2 regions of the Sphingomonas sp. CFBP8993 genome follow, and region 1 is predicted to be linked to the other one. Evidence: riboswitches for the same ligand, from Rfam matches in the RefSeq annotation. Region 1 holds a riboswitch; the other holds the start of a gene.
The links. Region 1 has a riboswitch for cobalamin ahead of cobW (cobalamin biosynthesis protein CobW). Riboswitches for the same ligand answer to the same signal wherever they lie in the genome.

Region 1 (6,491 bases):
CGTGTACGAAACGGCCCATGCCCAAGCCTCCCGAAACGTCGGAAAACCATAGCAGATTCCGAAGTTTTTACACAGCCTCGGGCGAAAGCTGCCGCTGCTAACGCACCGTCATTCCGGCTGCCGCGATCTGCGACAAGAGGTTCGCCCGCACCGCATCGGACACGGGCGGCAAGGGCCGGGCCGCCTTGCCGTGGCGCAGGCGTTCGCGGTCCTTTTCGTCCGGTTCGACCCGTCGCACCCGCACCGCCGCCTTGCCGACCGCGCGCAGGCCCAGTTGCTCGGCCGCGCCGCGTGACAGGTCGATGATCCGGGACGATCCCGCGAACGGTCCGCGATCGTTGACCCGCACGATGATCCGCCGCCCGGTGTCCAGCGCCGTCACCTCGACATAGCTGGGCAGGGGAAGGGTGGTGTGCGCCGCCGTGGCCCAGCCGGGGCGGAAGCGTTCGCCGTTCGCGGTGCGCTTGCCCGATTCGCCGCCATACCAGCTGGCATAGCCCAGCATGTCGTAGGTCGCGTCCTCGGCGGGGACATAGGTGACGCCGCGTACCGTATAGGGCCGCCCGATCCGCACCGGCGTGTCGCTGACCGGCCGGTAATTCCCGCCCGAACAGGCCGCGACCAGGCAGGCCGCCGCCGGTGCCCAGCGGCGCCCCCAGCGGCACCATCGTCTCATATCCACCATGGGTTTTGGATTAGGCCGCGAGATGGGGGTGATAAAGCGGTTTGCGCCTCCATCCGCCGCAGACTATCCCCGTGCCGACCGGTATGGGCTTCCAGCCCGATCGCCGGTCAATCGCACCGGTGCCCTTCGGGGCTTGAAACGGGAACGGGGTGCAAATCCCCGGCTGTCCCTGCAACTGTAAGCGGTGAGCGCGCGACGCTGGTGTCCCGTGCCTCCTTTATTGGGGCGCGAGGCACGGCCACTGGAGCGATCCGGGAAGGCTGCATCGCCGACGCTTCGACCCGCGAGCCAGGAGACCTGCCGATGCGAGTCGCTCTTGCCGCGATCCAGGGGATGGTCATGGCGAAGATATATTGTATCATGTGAGCGACGCCACGTGGCCGATGCGAATCGAATCCGACTCTGACGTGCGTCCGTCTGTGGTCGGCCCGGTCGGCCTTTGTCGCCATGGCGCCCGGGGGAAGAGATCCGCCCATGTCCGAAGTTTCCATCCGACCCTCGCTCAAGCGCCGCGTCACGTGGCTGATGGGTGCGCTCGTCATCGTCAATATCGCCGTCTGGGGCTGGGCGCTGAGCGTGTTCGCGGGCAACAGCCTGATGCTGGGCACCGCCTTGCTCGCCTATAGCCTGGGGTTGCGTCATGCGGTCGATGCCGATCACATCGCGGCCATCGACAATGTCACCCGCAAGCTGATGCAGGACGGCCAGCGGCCCATCGCGGTCGGCCTGTGGTTCGCGATCGGCCATTCCGCCATCGTCCTGATCGCGGCGACCACGGTCGCGCTTGCCGCCAGCACCCTGTCCGATTTCGAGGCGTTCGGGCAGAGCGGCGGGACGATCGCCACCATCGTCTCGGCCAGTTTCCTGTTCGCCATCGCGATCATGAACCTGATCATCCTGCGCGACGTGTGGACCCGTTTCCGCCGCGTCGCGCGCGGCGAGCCGATGGCCGAGGCGGATGCCGACATGCTGTTTTCGGGGCAGGGGCCGCTGTCGCGCCTGTTCCGTCCGCTGTTCCGGCTGATCCGGCGGAGCTGGCACATGGCGCCGCTGGGCTTCCTGTTCGGGCTGGGGTTCGACACCGCGACCGAGGTGGCGATCCTGGGTCTCTCGGGCTCGCATGCGGCGGACGGCGTGTCGCTGGCGACGATCCTGGTCTTCCCGGTGCTGTTCGCGGTCGGCATGGCGCTGATCGACACCGCCGATGGGCTCGTCATGCTGGGGGCGTATGAGTGGGCGTTCGTCCACCCCTTGCGCAAGCTCTACTACAACATGACGATCACGCTCGTCTCGGCACTGGTCGCGCTGGTGATCGGCGGTATCCAGGCGACCGCGCTGCTGGCCGAGCGGTTCGGCTGGACCTCGGGGCCGTTCCGTTATGCAGGCGCGCTGTCCGAGCATTTCAACATACTCGGCTTCGCGATCGTCGGGCTGTTCGTGCTCTGCTGGGGGGCAAGTTTCCTCCTCTATCGCTGGCGCGGGTTCGCCGCGATGGAGGCGCGAATTGCCAAGCCCGGCGCGGCGGGATAAATGCCGCACATCGGGGGCGAAAACTCCCGAAGATCGCGCCGGTGCCCCTTGGGGCTTCAAACGGGAATGGGGTGCAAATCCCCGGCTGTCCCTGCAACTGTAAGCGGTGAGCGAGCGATGCTGGTGCTGTTGGAGGCACGGCCACTGGAGTGATCCGGGAAGGCGCATCCCTTCGCTTCGACCCGCGAGCCAGGAGACCTGCCGGCGTCATGGTCGCTCTTGCCTGGACCCAGGGGGTGGTCGGGGCACGGTTCTCCGTCGGGGAGCGACGAAGCCATGCGGCCGGGGCCGCATCGGTCGCCGGTCAGCGGGGCGGACGCATGTCGCGCGCCCGTTCGTCACCGCTTCGGCGACAGGTCCCGTGTCCGCGCTCGCTCGTCCGGCGCGTCGGAGAATTACCATGCGTGACCTCAGCAAGGTCCCCGTCACCATCGTCACCGGCTTTCTGGGTGCGGGCAAGACCACGCTTATCAGCCACCTGATCCGCAATGCGGGCGGTCGTCGCCTGGCGGTGGTCGTCAACGAGTTCGGCACGCTGGGCGTCGACGGCGACATCCTGCAATCCTGCGCGATTCCCGATTGTCCGGCGGAAAATATCGTCGAGCTGGCCAATGGCTGCATCTGCTGCACCGTCGCCGACGACTTCATCCCGACGGTCGAAAAGCTGCTGGCGATGGAGCCGCGGCCCGATCACATCCTGATCGAGACGTCGGGCCTCGCTTTGCCCAAGCCGCTGCTCAAGGCGTTCGACTGGCCCGCCATCCGTTCGCGCATCACGGTGGACGGGGTGGTCGCGCTGGCCGATGCGGAGGCCGTCGCGGCGGGCCGCTTCGCCCCCGATCTCGACGCGGTCGAGGCGCAGCGCGCCGCCGACCCCAGCCTCGACCATGAAACCCCGCTGTCCGAAGTGTTCGAGGACCAGCTCGCCTGTGCCGATATCGTCCTGCTGACCAAGGCCGACCTGGCCGGGCCGGAGGGCGTCGCGAAGGCGCGCGCGATCATCGCCGCCGAAGCCCCGCGCCCGCTGCCCATGGTCGAGGCGGTCGACGGCATCGTCTCCGCCGAGATCGTGCTGGGCCTGGAAGCGGCCGCCGAGGACGACATCGCCGCGCGCCCCTCGCACCATGACGGCGCGGACGATCACGAGCATGACGATTTCGACAGCATCTCGGTGATGCTGGGCGAGGTGGACAGTCCCGAGGCGATCACGCAGCGCATCGTGACTCTGGCCGAGCAGCAGGATATCCTGCGCGTGAAGGGCTATGCGGCCGTGGCAGGCAAGCCGATGCGGCTGCTGGTCCAGGCGGTCGGCCGCCGGGTCCGCACCAGCTATGATCGCCCATGGGGTGCGGGCGAGCCGCGCGGCACGCAACTGGTCGTCATCGCCGAGCATGACCGGATCGACCGCGCCGCGATCGAGGCCGTGCTGAAGGGCTGAGACCAGTGCATCTCGTCTTTCGCGAGAGCCATGGGCTGGAGGAACAGGCGGTTCCACAGGATCTGGGGCAGCGCCCCGGTGACGTGGTCGTGCTGTCCTTCTCCGACAGCGACCTAAGCGCCTTTGCGGCGGGCTGGCGGGCGGGGGGATTCCTCTGGTCGCTGCGGCTCGCCAATCTGGCGACGCTGGTCCACCCGCTGTCGGTCGACACCTATGTCGAGCAGACCCTGGTGCATGCGAAGGCGATCCTGATCCGGCTGATCGGCGGGGCGGCCTATTGGGACTATGGCCTGCGCGAGGTCGAGCGGCTGGCGCGGGAGCGGGGGATAGCGCTGGTGGTGCTGGCGGCGGACGGGCGTGAGGACCGGCGGCTGATGGCGGCGTCTACCGTCGAGGAGGCGGTGGTGCGGCGGTTGGGGGCGCTGTGCGATGCGGGGGGAGCGCAGGCGGCGGGTGTTGCCTTGGGGGTACTTGCCGAGACGGTGTTGCCTGGGGCCTTGCCCCTCCCCAACCCCTCCCCCTGCCGGGAGAGGGGCTATCGTGGTGCGGGACGCGCGGGATTTGGAAGCACGCGTCCGGTCGCTGACGCGAGCGAACCGTTTGAAGAAGTGCAAGCGCCCACCACACACACGCCCCTCCCGCAGGCGGCAGGGGATGGGGGAGGGGCCTCGCCCCAAGCGACCCCGCCTCTGATCGCCCCCGTCGGCGGCTGGACTCCTGAAGGCCCTTCCTGCCCTGCCGCCGCTCTTCTGCGCCAAGACCGCCCCCGCATCCTGCTGACCTTCTACCGCGCCTATCTTGCCGCTGCCGACCTGGAGCCCATCGCGGCCCTCCACGCCGCCTTGACCGAGCGCGGGTTCGACCCCGTTGCCCTTTTCGTCCCTTCGCTGAAGGCCGAAGGCGCAGGCCCCTGGATCGCGCGTTGGGTCAAGGCCCTGACCCCCGCCGCGATCATCAACGCCACCGCCTTCTCCGCGCGCGGCGAGGATGACACCACCCCGCTGGACGGTGCAGGCGTGCCGGTGTTCCAGGTCGCGCTCGCCACCAGCGACCGGCAGGGCTGGGAGGGGTCGGCACGCGGCCTGTCGCCCGCCGACCTCGCCATGCACGTCGTCCTGCCCGAAATCGACGGACGCCTCTTCGCCGGTGTGGTCAGCTTCAAGCAACCGGGTGAGCGCGATCCCGATTTCGACATCGCCCTGCGCCTGCACCGTGCCGAGCCCGCACGGATCGCGGCGGTGGCGGACAAGGTGGCGGGCTGGGCGAGGCTTGCCGCGACTCCTGCGGTGGAACGGCGGTTGGCGGTCCTGCTGTCGACCTATCCGGGCAAGGACTGGCAGGCGGCACATGCCGTGGGGCTGGACGGCTTTGCCTCGACGGATGCGATCCTGAATGATCTTCGCGACGCCGGTTATGATGTGGAGGCACAGGCCGACCTGCCCGCCGCGCTGCTCGCCAACCGGATGACATGGCCGGTCGCCGCCTATCGCGAGGCGCTTGCCGCCTTGCCCGAGTCCCTACGCGCCGACCTGCTGGAAAGCTGGGGTGTGGCCGAGGCGGATCCGCTGGTCGATGGGGACGCCTTCCACTTTCCCGCGCTGGAATTGGGCAAGGCCATCGTCGCGCTTCAGCCCGAGCGGGGTCGCCGCGAGGCACGGGCGGATGACTATCACGACCTCTCGCGCTGCCCGCGCCACTCCTATGTCGCCTTCTATCTCTGGCTTCGGGCGCGGGGCATCGACGCGCTGGTCCATGTCGGCGCGCATGGCACGCTGGAATGGCTGCCCGGCAAGGCGGTGGCGCTGTCCGACGCCTGCTGGCCCGAGGCGCTGACCCGCGACTGGCCGGTCCTCTACCCCTTCATCGTCAACGATCCGGGCGAGGCAGCGCAGGCCAAGCGAAGGCTGGGCGCGGTGACGATCGGCCATGTCCCCCCGGCTTTGGTACAGGCCAGGACGGGTGCGGGGCTGGGGCGGCTGGAGGCGTTGCTCGACGAATACGCCAATGCCGACGGCCTCGACCCCGCGCGCCGCGACCGGCTGCGCGCCAGTATCGCCGAGGAGGCGGAGAGCGTCGGGCTGGGCGATACGCTTGGGCTGGCGGGGGCGGAGGATCCGCTCGCCCGGATCGACGCCTTTGTCTGCGATGTGAAGGACAGCCAGTTCGGCGAGGGGCTCCACATCTTCGGGCGCGGCGAGCAGGGCGCGGCGGAGCGGACGGGATTGCTGGCCGGGCTGGATGGCAAGCGCGTCGCGGCGGGGCCTTCGGGCTCACCGTACCGAGGGCGCGCCGATGTGCTGCCCACGGGCCGCAACCTGTACGCCATCGATCCCCGCGCGGTGCCGAGCCGTGCAGCGCATCTCCAGGGCGTCAAGCTCGCCGAGGAACTGATCCGCCGTCACATGCAGGAGGAGGGCGATCACCTGCGCACCCTGATCGTCGATCTCTGGGGTTCGGCGACGATGCGCACGGCGGGTGAGGAATTTGCCATGGCGCTCCACCTGATCGAGGTCGAGCCGGTCTGGGACCACCGCTCCGAGCGGGTAACGGGGTTCGAGGTGATGCCGCTGATGCGCTTCGACCGGCCGCGTGTCGACGTGACGTTGCGCGTGTCGGGGCTGTTCCGCGATGCCTTCCCCCATCTGGTCGCGCTGTTCGGGCAGGCGGTGCGCGCGCTGGCCGCGCGCGAGGAAGCGTCCGACTGGAACCCCTATGTCGGCCAGGCGACCCCGCGCGTCTATGGCCCCGCGCCGGGTCGCTATGGCATCGGGCTGGACCCGAATGCAGGCTATGACGAGGCGGCGCGGATCGAGGCGGGGCAGAGCTGGCTCGCCGCCT
Region 2 (6,491 bases), 240 kb from region 1:
ATAGGCCTTGTCGAACAGGTTGGCGGCCCGCAGGTCGACCGCCAGATGGTCGGTCAGCGCATAGGCGATCGTGGCATCCACCGTCGCATAGCCGGGGATGCGGAAACGGTTGGCATTGTCCGAGAAACGCCGCCCGACATAGCGCAGCCCGGCGCGCGCCTGGACCCGCCGGGTGGCATCCCAGCGCAGCCAGACATTGGCCATCGTCTCGGCGATGTTGGGCGGCGTCTTGCCGTCATAGCTGACGCCGCCCGACAGGAAATCATCGAATCGCGCATCCAGCACCGATCCGTTGGCGTCGATGCCCACCGTGCGCGTCACGTCGAGCGTCACCGCCGCCTCGATCCCCTGCGCGGATCGCTGCCCCACCTGTTCGATCGGGCTCGACAGGGTCCGCTGCGCCAGCAGCCCGGTCTTGACGATACGATAGGCGGCCAGCGTCGCGGTGCCGCGCCCGTCCAGGAACAACGCCTTCGCGCCGACCTCGACCTGGTGGCCGCGCGCATTGCTGAACGCCACCTGCCCCGTGGTGACCGTGGTCAGCGTGCCCAGCGGATCGACCCCGGTCGCATATTGCGCGTAAAGCGACAGCGTCGCCTGCGGCTGCCACACCGTGCCGATGCGCCAGGTCGTGTTGCGATAGGTGCGATCGAGGGCAAAGGTCTCGGCCGGTGTTCCTTGCGGATAGGCGATCGACCAGCGCTGCACCCGGTCCTGTTCGTGCCGCACGCCGCCGACGATCGACACTCCCCCGCCCAGCGTCACCCGGTCCTCGGCGAAGATCGCCCATTCGCCGGTTCGCGTGCGATAGCGCGGCGCGATCCCCTGCGTATCCAGGAACCGGCCGGGGTCGAAGCGGAAGGGATCGACCATGTCGACCTGCGCGTCCGATCCGAAATCGTTCTCGTGCGTGAACCGGACCAGATTGGCGTCGAACCCCAGGACCAGCGCATTGCCCACCGCACCCCGGATCGGCGTCTTCAGCGTGACGGCCGCCTGGTTGCCCCACTGCGTCTGGTCGTGGCGGATGCCGTAATTGTCGCTGCGCTGGATCGTGCCCGGCCCTGCTCCCACGGGCGCGACCCAGGCATAGCTTTCCAGATTGCGCCAGAACCGGTCGCTGGTCAGGCGATAGGTGGTGTTGGAGATGCTGATCCAGTCGTTCGGCGTCCAGTCGACCTGAAGCGTGGCGCGATCGTCCCGAAAGCGTAGCCGCGCATCGGCGACATTGTAGTTCGCCCGCCGGTTGCGCGTATCGAGCTGCCCCGCGATCAGCGGCGTTCCGAAATAGGCCATGGGCCGCTGGTCGCCATGATCGCCGCGCAACGTGATCGCCAGCGTCGGAAGCGGCGTCCAGCGCAATGTCCCCGCCAGCGCCAGGCTGCGCGACGATCCCCGATCGACATAACCGTCCGATCGCCGCCAACTGCCGTCGATCCGATAGGCCAGCGTGTCGCCGATCGGCCCGCCCATCCCGGCCGCGGCATGCAGGCTGTCCTGCGCGCCATAGCCGATCTCGCCCTGCACGGAGGTGCGCCGGGCGTCGGGCCGCCGCATCACGACGTTCACCGCACCGCCCAGCGCGCCCTGCCCGTACAGGACCGAGGCCGGGCCGCTCAGCACGTCGACCCGCTCGACCATCCACGGATCGGTCGGAAAGGTGATCGTCCCCGCCGCCGGAAACAGCCGCACGCCGTCGATCAGTTGCAGTACCGACCCCTGCCCCGCAAAGCCGCGCGCGGCGAGCGCGGTGCCGCCATTGCCCAGATTGGCGACGCTGGTGATCCCCGGTGCGCGGGTCTGTGCATCGACCAGCGACTGGTCGCCCCGCGCACGGATCGTGTCGCCGTCCAGCGTCGCGATGCTGGCCGGCGTTTCCAGCGGCGTCAGGTTCAACCGGCTGGCCGTCGCATTAGGCATGGTCAGCACGCCACCGTCCTTTTCGCCGATGACGAGGATGGTGGCACTGTCGCTGCCCCCCTCATTGGCACGGGGTTCGGCCACCTGTCCGATCGCGGGGGCGGCACCCAGCGCGAGCAATATCGCCGGGGCGGCGGAAGTCAGGGAAATACACGACATCGTCTTGTCCTTCGGGCGTCTGACGCACATTGACGGGGGCCCTCCGCATACGCGGCGACGGCCATGCCCGCCGGACGCCACCGGCCACGCGCACGCCCCTCCATGCGGCCCCCGCCGCACCTTTGGCGTCGCTCGTCGGATCATCACCGTGCCTCGGCCATCCCCTGGACCAGGCATGAGCGACCAGACGTCGGCAGGTCTCCTGGCTCGCGGGTCGTCGCCGGGTGTGCGGCCTTCCCAGGTTGCCCCAGTGGCCTGGCCGGATGCGATCATCCCGCCGGTGCACGCCTTGCTCGCCGCTTACAGTTGCAGGGACAGCCCCGGATTTCGGCGACCACTCGCCTTCACCGGATTCCCTTTTCATCCTCCTCCCGGAGGAACCGACGCGATCATGACGGCGCCTCGCGGCACCGCCGCTGCGATCGATAGGGGAAGGCGCCGTGCGGTACAAGACGGCCGAAGACTGCACGGCGGGCCCATCCGCGTTTGACACGCGGCCCCGTGACGGCGGAAAGCCGGACGGATCGAAAGCCCTCCCCGGTTCCATGGCGGCGGGTCGAAGGAGAGACGGACATGCGCGTGCTGGTCATCGGTCTGGGCGATATCGCGCACAAGGCCTATCTGCCCGTCCTGGCGTCCCGCCCCGACATCGCCCTGCATCTCGTCACGCGCGACGCGCAGGTGCGGCACGACACCGCCCGCGCCTGGCGGGTGGCGGGCCATCATGCCACGCTGGACGCGGCGCTGGCGACCGGCGCGTTCGACGCCGCCTTCGTCCACGCCGCGACCGAGGCGCATCCCGCATTGGTCCAGCATCTGCTCGAGGCGCGGATCGCGACCTTCGTCGACAAGCCGCTGGCCGATACGCTGGCGGAAGCCGAACGGCTTATGGCACTGGCGGCGGCGCAGGACACCCTGCTGCGCGTCGGGTTCAACCGCCGGTTCGCGCCCTGTTACGCCACGCTGCGCGACGAAACGGCGGACCTGATCGTCATGGAGAAGCACCGCCACCGCCAGCCGGACGTCGCGCGCCGTGTGATCTTCGACGACTTCATCCATGTCGCCGACACGCTGCTCTTCATGGCGCCGGGGCCGATACGCCGCCGCGTGATCGAACCCAGGGTCGTCGACGGCCTGCTGACCGCGATCACGCTGATGCTGGCGGGCGACGGTTTCACCGCGATCGGCATGATGCACCGGGACAGCGGGTTGAACGAGGAACGGCTGGACATGATGGGCGGCGGCCTCCGCCGGTCGGTGCTGAACATGGCGGACCAGGTGCATCTGGCTGGAAGCGAGGTCCGGACACGACGCAGCGACTGGACCTCGGTCGGCTGGCAGCGCGGGTTCGAGGCGATGTGCCTCGACTTCCTGAGCGCCGCCCGCGACGGGGTGACGACGGATGCCGAGGATATTCTGGCGACCCATGCTCTGTGCGAGGCGATGACCGAAGCAGCGGAAGCCGTGGGGGCGATGCCGCCATCCTCCTGAAGTGTTTCGGCCACCCGCTCTACCCTTGCGAGGGTTTCCCATGTCCCCCAAGCACCATCCCGGCGAAGGCCGGGATTCAGTTGGGCGATCATTGGACGTCTCTCTTGCCGTTTCCCAACTGGGCCGCGGCCTTCGCCGGGGTGGTATGGGGTTCGGGAGAGCAGGCCTGTTTTAGCTCGGCTGTCGCCTGAACGGCAGAACAGGAACGATCGCGCCTAATCGGCGAGATACGCCTCCAACGCATCGCTGCCGCCGATGCGCTCGCCATCGATGAAGATCTGCGGAGTGGTGGCGACGCCCTGCTCCGCCTTGAACGCCTCGACCTCGTCGCGCGAGGACAGGATGCGGTCGTCGACCTCATAGCCTGCGCCCTCCAGCATCTCCTTGGCGCGCACGCCGAAGGGGCAGGTATGTTCGGGCAGGACCATGCGGTAGAGGGTCGTCGTCTTCTGCTCCGCCATGTCGTTTTCCTTCTGGGTCATGCGACCACAGCGTCGGCCCGTCCAAAGGGTTCCGCCCCCCCCTCCATCGCCCGGCCCCGATGGCCCAAACCGGCAGGCGGATCAGTGGCTTGCGCGGCTTCCGGGCTTCGCGCATCATCATGGACATGACACCCGATCGCCGTTCCGTCCTGGCCGCAGGCCTTGCGCTCATGGCCGCGCCCGTCGCGGCGGCACAGGGCGCGCCGCGTCTTCGTCGCCTGTCCCCAGCGCTCGACCGCATGATCGCGCCGGGCACCGAGCCCGAGGTGATCGCGACCGGCATCCGCTGGGCCGAGGGGCCGGTCTGGGTGCCGCGCGGCGGGTATCTGCTGTTTTCCGATCCCCCGGCCAATCTGGTGCGCCGCTGGCAGCGGGGACGCGGGCTTTCCGTCGTGCTGAACCCGTCGGGCGCGCCCGGCACCGATCCCAAGCTGGTCCGCGAACCCGGCGCAAACGGCCTGTCGCTGGATGCCGGTGGTGCGCTGCTGATCGCCAATAGCGGCGGGCGCAGCCTCGACCGCGTCGACCTGGGCACCGGCCGCCGCATTGTGCTGGCCGATCGTTATGCGGGCAAGCGCTTCAACAGCCCCAACGACATGCATGTCGCGCGCGACGGCGCGATCTGGTTCACCGACCCGCCCTACGGCTTTCAGGACGGCGACCGGTCACCGCTGAGGGAACAGCCGGTCAACGGCGTCTATCGCCGCCGCCCCGATGGTCGCATCGACCTGATCGACGGCGAGCTGACCAAGCCGAACGGCATTGCGATGTCGCCCGACGAGCGGAAACTATACGTCTCGGTGTCGGACGAGGCGGCGCCGCGCATCATGGTCTATGACGTGGATACGCATGGACAGGTGAGCGGCCGCCGCGTGCTGCTCGACGCCAGGGCGATGCTGGCGGCGGGCGGCGCGGGATTGCCCGACGGCATGAAGGTCGCGCGCGACGGTACGCTCGTCTGCGCGGTGCCCGGCGGCATGATGCTGATGACGCCCGACGCCGAACCGCTGGGCCTGATCGAACAGGGCTCGCCAATCGCCAACTGCGCCTTTGGCGAAGGCGGCCGCGCGCTGTTTCTGGCGGCCAATGACCGTATCCTGCGCGTGGCGCTGCGCCCCGGCTGGCAGGGCTGATCGAGGTCCGGGCGTAACGCCCTAGGCGTCGCCCTCGATCATGCTGGCCGACACGGGAATGGCGATCGTGCAGTGGACCCCGTCCGCCCCCAGCGCATAGGTGGTACGCGCATTCAACTGATAGGGCAGCGCACGCTCGATCAGCTCGCGCCCCTGGCCGTGACGATCGGTCCGGGTATCGGCTTGCGGCATCGCCACCCCGCTTTCGCGCCAGTCGATATGCAGCCACGGCTTGCCATCGGCCCCGCACGGATCGAGCGACCACCGGATCGCCAGCCGCCCATCGGCCTGGCCCAGCGCGCCATGCTTGATCGCGTTCGTCGCCAGCTCGTGGATCGCCATGGCCAGCGTGTGCACCGTTGTCGAGCGCAACCGGACGCCCGTCGGCCCCTCCAGCGTGGTCCGCCCCGCCCGGCCGCCCATCGCCGCCAATTCGGTGTGGATCAGATCCTCGAACGACACCCGGTCGTGATCGTTGAGCCGCGACAACAGCCCCTGCACGCGCGACAAGGCGGCCATACGGTCGTCGAAATGTGCCAGGAAACCGGCCAGGTCGTCGGTCCCCCGCGCGGTATGGTCGGCGATCGAACGGACGACGCCCATCAGGTTGCTGGTCCGGTGTTGCAGTTCGGCGATCAGTACGCGCTGCGACGCCTCGCTCCGGCGCAGCGCCGCCTCGGTCTTGCGGCGGTCGGTCAGGTCGGCGGTGACGACCAGGAAGCGGCTTCCCTGCCCCCCGGTCGGCGGCAATAGCGAGATCGTGCTGCTGGCCCAGACCTGCGAACCGTCGGGCCGGAAATAGCGTTTGTCGAGGGTGCTGGGACGCCCGGTGGCCGCCGCCTGCGTGATCGCGATCAGGCTGGGGGCCATGTCGTCGGGATGGGTGATCTCGGCCACGCTGGCGTTCAACAGCGCCTCGGCCGGGCGCCCGACGATCCGGCAAAGCTCGTCGTTGACGCGCAGGAACCGCCCCTCCGGCGTAATCACCGACAGCCCGACCGGCGCGGTGGCGAAGATCGCCGCCAGCTGGCTTTCGCTGTCCGCCAGCCTCACCTGCACCACCTCTTCGCGCAGCCGCAGGATTTCGGCCTGGGTCGCCTTCCACTCGCTGATGTCGCGGGTCGTGGTCGCCACGCCGTCGCCCAGCTTCACCACGGTCTGATAGAACCAGCCGTCGAACTGCTCATGGACATAATGACGCTCGGCCTGTTCGGGCAGGCCGGTTTCGGTGACGCGGCAAAAGGCGTCGAATATCCCTTCCTCGACCACGCCGGGATTGCGTTGCAACAGGCTTTCGCCGCGCACC

Region 2: another riboswitch for cobalamin. It lies ahead of SOM26_RS09955 (TonB-dependent receptor); the one in region 1 lies ahead of cobW (cobalamin biosynthesis protein CobW).

What each region holds. Positions count from the first base shown of each region.
Region 1 is NZ_JAXCWU010000004.1:486,080-492,570, reverse strand. Features, by position in the region: gene SOM26_RS11130 (septal ring lytic transglycosylase RlpA family protein) at 98-676, opposite strand; cobalamin riboswitch at 786-1,004, shown strand; gene SOM26_RS11125 (HoxN/HupN/NixA family nickel/cobalt transporter) at 1,160-2,215, shown strand; cobalamin riboswitch at 2,238-2,435, shown strand; gene cobW (cobalamin biosynthesis protein CobW) at 2,616-3,653, shown strand; gene cobN (cobaltochelatase subunit CobN) at 3,659-6,491, shown strand, end outside.
Region 2 is NZ_JAXCWU010000004.1:242,319-248,809, forward strand. Features, by position in the region: gene SOM26_RS09955 (TonB-dependent receptor) at 1-2,079, opposite strand, end outside; cobalamin riboswitch at 2,255-2,474, opposite strand; gene SOM26_RS09960 (Gfo/Idh/MocA family protein) at 2,653-3,570, shown strand; gene SOM26_RS09965 (glutaredoxin domain-containing protein) at 3,786-4,052, opposite strand; gene SOM26_RS09970 (SMP-30/gluconolactonase/LRE family protein) at 4,178-5,185, shown strand; gene SOM26_RS09975 (sensor histidine kinase) at 5,207-6,491, opposite strand, start outside.